Regions from separate parts of the Streptomyces sp. NPDC088785 genome, predicted to be linked through region 2. Evidence: riboswitches for the same ligand, from Rfam matches in the RefSeq annotation. Region 2 holds a riboswitch; the other holds the start of a gene.
What was found. A riboswitch is a leader RNA that binds a small molecule or an ion and turns the genes downstream of it on or off. The one in region 2 is predicted to bind S-adenosylmethionine.

Region 1: it holds a riboswitch for S-adenosylmethionine, as region 2 does, so the genes downstream of both, thrC (threonine synthase) here and ACIP5K_RS08355 (aminotransferase class V-fold PLP-dependent enzyme) in region 2, are expected to answer to the same signal.

The regions. Positions count from the first base shown of each region.
Region 1 covers NZ_JBIVKH010000001.1:1,096,485-1,098,679, forward strand. The annotation lists gene ACIP5K_RS04990 (MoaD/ThiS family protein) at 1-72, opposite strand, end outside; gene thrC (threonine synthase) at 108-1,409, opposite strand; SAM riboswitch class I at 1,428-1,557, opposite strand; gene ACIP5K_RS05000 (glucosyl-3-phosphoglycerate synthase) at 1,707-2,195, shown strand, end outside.
Region 2 covers NZ_JBIVKH010000002.1:601,457-603,651, forward strand. The annotation lists gene trpD (anthranilate phosphoribosyltransferase) at 1-951, shown strand, start outside; SAM riboswitch class IV at 1,038-1,155, shown strand; gene ACIP5K_RS08355 (aminotransferase class V-fold PLP-dependent enzyme) at 1,364-2,195, shown strand, end outside.

The DNA.
Region 1 (2,195 bases), on a different contig from region 2:
CTCGGCGCTGACCTCGGCCGCGCCGCCGGTGTAGGTACGGAGGATGGTGGGGATGCGGACGTTGACGCTCATGGATGCACCTCGGCGATCTGTTGCTGGGGGGTGGACTACTCGGCGGCCAGGCCGGCGGCGCGGAACGCGTCCAGGGACGGCCGGATCGTGGCGGTGGCCTGCGAGGACTCCGCGACGGCGTCGAGCGTCTTCAGCCCGTCCCCCGTGTTCAGCACGACCGTGGTCAGCGACGGGTCGATCAGTCCGGCCTCGATGAGCTTGCGGGTGACGCCGAGCGTCACGCCGCCGGCCGTCTCCGCGAAGATGCCCTCGGTGCGGGCGAGCAGCCGGATCGCGTCGACGACCTGCTCGTCGTCCACGTCCTCCACGGCGCCGCCGGTGCGCCGGGCGATGTCCAGGACGTACGGGCCGTCGGCCGGGTTGCCGATCGCCAGGGACTTGGCGATCGTGGCCGGCTTCTGCGGGCGCACCACGTCGTGGCCGCCCTTGTACGCCACCGAGACCGGGGAGCAGCCCTCGGCCTGGGCGCCGAAGAGCTTGTACGGCCGGTCCTCGACGAGGCCGAGCTGGATCAGCTCCTTCAGCCCCTTGTCGATCTTCGTGAACTGGGAGCCGGACGCGATCGGGATGACCAGCTGGTCGGGCAGCCGCCAGCCGAGCTGCTCGCAGATCTCGTAGGCCAGCGTCTTGGAGCCCTCGCCGTAGTACGGGCGCAGGTTGACGTTGACGAAGCCCCAGCCCTCGCCGAGCGGGTCGCCGATCAGCTCGGAGCAGAAGCGGTTCACGTCGTCGTAGTTGCCCTCGATGGCGACGAGGTCACCGCCGTAGACACCGGCCATGACGACCTTGCCCTGCTCCAGGTCGTGCGGGATGAACACGCAGGAGCGGAAGCCGGCGCGGGCGGCGGCGGCGCCGACGGCACCGGCCAGGTTGCCCGTGGAGGAGCAGGAGAGGGTGGTGAAGCCGAAGGCGCGGGCGGCCTCGATGGCCTGCGCGACGACCCGGTCCTTGAAGGAGTGGGTCGGGTTGCCGGAGTCGTCCTTGACGAACAGCTTGCCCTGCTCGACACCCAGCTCGCGGGCGAGGTTGTCGGCCTGGACGAGCTTGGTCCAGCCGGGGTTCAGGTTCGGCTTCTCGGCGACGTCGGCCGGGACGGGCAGGAGAGGGGCGTAGCGCCAGATGTTGGCGGGGCCGGCCTCGATCCGCTTGCGGAGCGCCTCGGGATCGCCGACCGGCAGGTCGTACGCGACTTCCAGAGGCCCGAAACACTCGGCACAGGCGAAGACCGGTCCGAGCGGGACCCGTGCGCCGCACTCGCGGCAGGAGAGGCCGGATGCGGGACCGAGATCGACGGCGTCCGTGGTGGCGGATTCGGTGGCGACAGTCTGTACAGCCATGAGAGGCGAGGCCCTTTCTCCTCATCTTCCTCGCGACGCATCTCGCCACGAGACGGAATTGGCACCTTCCCCACCGTGACCTCGTCGGTCGGCGGGAGGGTTGCCGGGGCTTCAACGGGCCGTTTCCCTCTGCCCCTCTGGATGAGCGGTATTCGATTGTGTGGATGGAGTTGTGTGGGCTCGTCGACCCCGACATGCGATGGTCACGGACCCTGTTCAAGACTGTAACTGAAGGGGTGGACCCTTGAGATAGTCGTCCGAACCGCGAGATGGATCACATACGGGAGGGCCCTGGTCGTGCTGGAAGAAGTCGAGTGCTGGCTCAGGCGGCGCTCCTGGTCCGTGGCCGACCGTCCGACGGCCCGGCTGGTCGCCGCGAAGCGGGCGTCGGGCCGGACCGTGAGCGTCGTGCTGCCCGCGCTGAACGAGGAGGAGACGGTCGGCGAGATCGTCTCCGTGATCCGGCGCGAGCTGATGACGGAGGCGGTGCCGCTGGTCGACGAGATCGTGGTCGTCGACTCCGGGTCCACCGACCGCACCTCCGAGGTCGCCGCGGCGGCCGGCGCGCGCGTGGAGCACCGGGACGCGATCCTGCCCCGGATCGCGGCCCGCCCCGGCAAGGGCGAGGTGCTGTGGCGCTCGCTGCTCGTCACGTCCGGCGACATCGTGTGCTTCGTCGACGCCGACCTGAAGGAGTTCTCGGCGGACTTCGTCACCGGCATCGTCGGCCCGCTCCTGACCGACCCGGACGTGGACTTCGTGAAGGCCATGTACGACCGTCCGCTG
Region 2 (2,195 bases):
ATGGACCGCATCATGACCGGCGAGGCGACCGACGCGCAGATCGCCGCGTTCGTGGTCGCGCTGCGCGCCAAGGGCGAGACGGTCGAGGAGATCACCGGCCTGGTCCGCGCCATGTACGCGCACGCCAACACCATCGAGGTGCCCGGCGAGAGCGTCGACATCGTGGGCACGGGCGGCGACGGCGCGAAGACCGTGAACATCTCCACCATGTCCGCCATCGTGATCGCGGGCACCGGCACCAAGGTCGTCAAGCACGGCAACCGCGCGGCCTCGTCCGCCTCCGGCTCCTCCGACGTCCTGGAGAAGCTGGGCGTCAATCTGGACCTGGCGCCGTCCCGCGTCCCCCAGGTGGCGGAGGAGGCGGGCATCACCTTCTGCTTCGCCGTCAAGTTCCACCCCGCCCTGCGGTACGCGGGCGCGGCCCGCGGGCAGATCGGCATCCGTACGGTGTTCAACCTGCTGGGCCCGCTGACCAACCCGGCCCGGGTGAAGGCGCAGGCCGTCGGGGTCGCCGACGCGCGGATGGCGCCGGTGGTGGCCGGGGTCTTCGCCGAGCGCGGCAACTCCTCGCTGGTCTTCCGCGGCGACGACGGACTCGACGAACTGACCATCACCGGGACCTCCCGGATCTGGGCGGTGCGCGACGGAGCCGTCCGCGAGGAGGTCTTCGACCCGCGCGACGTCGGCATCGAGCCCGTCGGCATCGAGGCGCTGCGCGGCGGCGACCCGTCGTTCAACGCCGAGGTCGCCCGGCGCGTCCTCGACGGGGAGCGGGGGCCGGTGCGGGACGCCGTGCTGCTGAACTCCGCCGCCGCGCTGGTCGCCGTGCGCCCCGGCGCCGGCGCGCTCGCCGAGCAGATCCGGGCCGGCATGGAGCGGGCCGCCGAGTCCATCGACTCCGGTGCCGCGAAGGCGACCCTGGAACGGTGGGTCGTCGCCAGCAACCGCTGAGTGCGGCGCGGGGCGCGGTCCGGCCCGTCTCAGGAGATGGACCGCGCCCTTGCCGTACCGCGAAGGTGTGGCAAGATGCTTTTCAAGGTCATGAGTGACAGCGATCGAGGCCCCAGCCCGCTGTCCGGCAACCCTCCGTCCGTGGCGGGGTGCCCTGGGTGAAGACCAGGCCGTAGGCAGCGAGGTCTATGGCAAGCGCGGACCCCTGCACACCCTGGGGTCCTGGTCCTCGAGGGAGCAGTCTCGTGAGCAAGCGAATGCGCTAGGGCACTCCGCCCCTTCACCACACCTCCGCACGGCACGACACGTCAGCGCCCTGCGTCCGAGGTCGACACCCCCGCGCCCGGAGCCGGTCGCCGTGCCCGCGCGGGGTCCCCGAAGCCACTTCGCCCTGTCCTGCCGGGAGATCGCCATGTCCGCTCACGCCACCGCCACCGCCACCGCCGTCGCCGCCGAGTCCACCGACCCCGCCTGTGGCGCCCCGCTGCCGGTGCTCGGCCGGGACGTCACCGTGCCGCTCGTCACCGGCGGCGAGGTGACCTACGCGGCCCTCGACTACGCCGCCTCCGCCCCCGCCCTCCAGCGGGTGTGGGACGACGTCGCCGCATACGCCCCCTACTACGGCAGCGTGCACCGCGGCGCCGGATACCTCTCGCAGCTGTCCACCGACCTCTTCGAGAACTCCCGGACGACGGTGGCCGAGTTCCTGGACTGCCGCGACGGCGACCAGGTCGTCTTCACCCGCTCCACCACCGACTCGCTCAACCTGCTGGCCGCCGCGCTCCCCGCCGGCTGCCAGGTCTTCGTCTTCGAGACCGAGCACCACGCCTCGCTGCTGCCGTGGCGGGACGCCCGCGTCACCTACCTGAACGCGCCGCGCACCCCGGACGAGGCCGTCGCCACCCTGGAGCGGGCGCTGGCCGACCGGGACCCGTACGGCCCCGCCCTCGTCTGCGTCACCGGTGCCTCCAACGTCACCGGTGAACTCTGGCCGGTGCGCGAGCTGGCGGCGGCCGCTCACGCGCACGGTGCCCGCATCGTGCTCGACGCCGCCCAGCTCGCGCCCCACCACCCCGTCTCCGTGCGCGACCTGGACGTCGACTGGGTCGCCTTCTCGGGGCACAAGCTGTACGCGCCGTTCGGCTCCGGCGTGCTCGCGGGGCGCTCCGACTGGCTGACCGCCGCCGAGCCGTACCTCGCCGGGGGCGGCGCCTCCCGCAAGGTCGCCCGGCGCGCCGACGGCG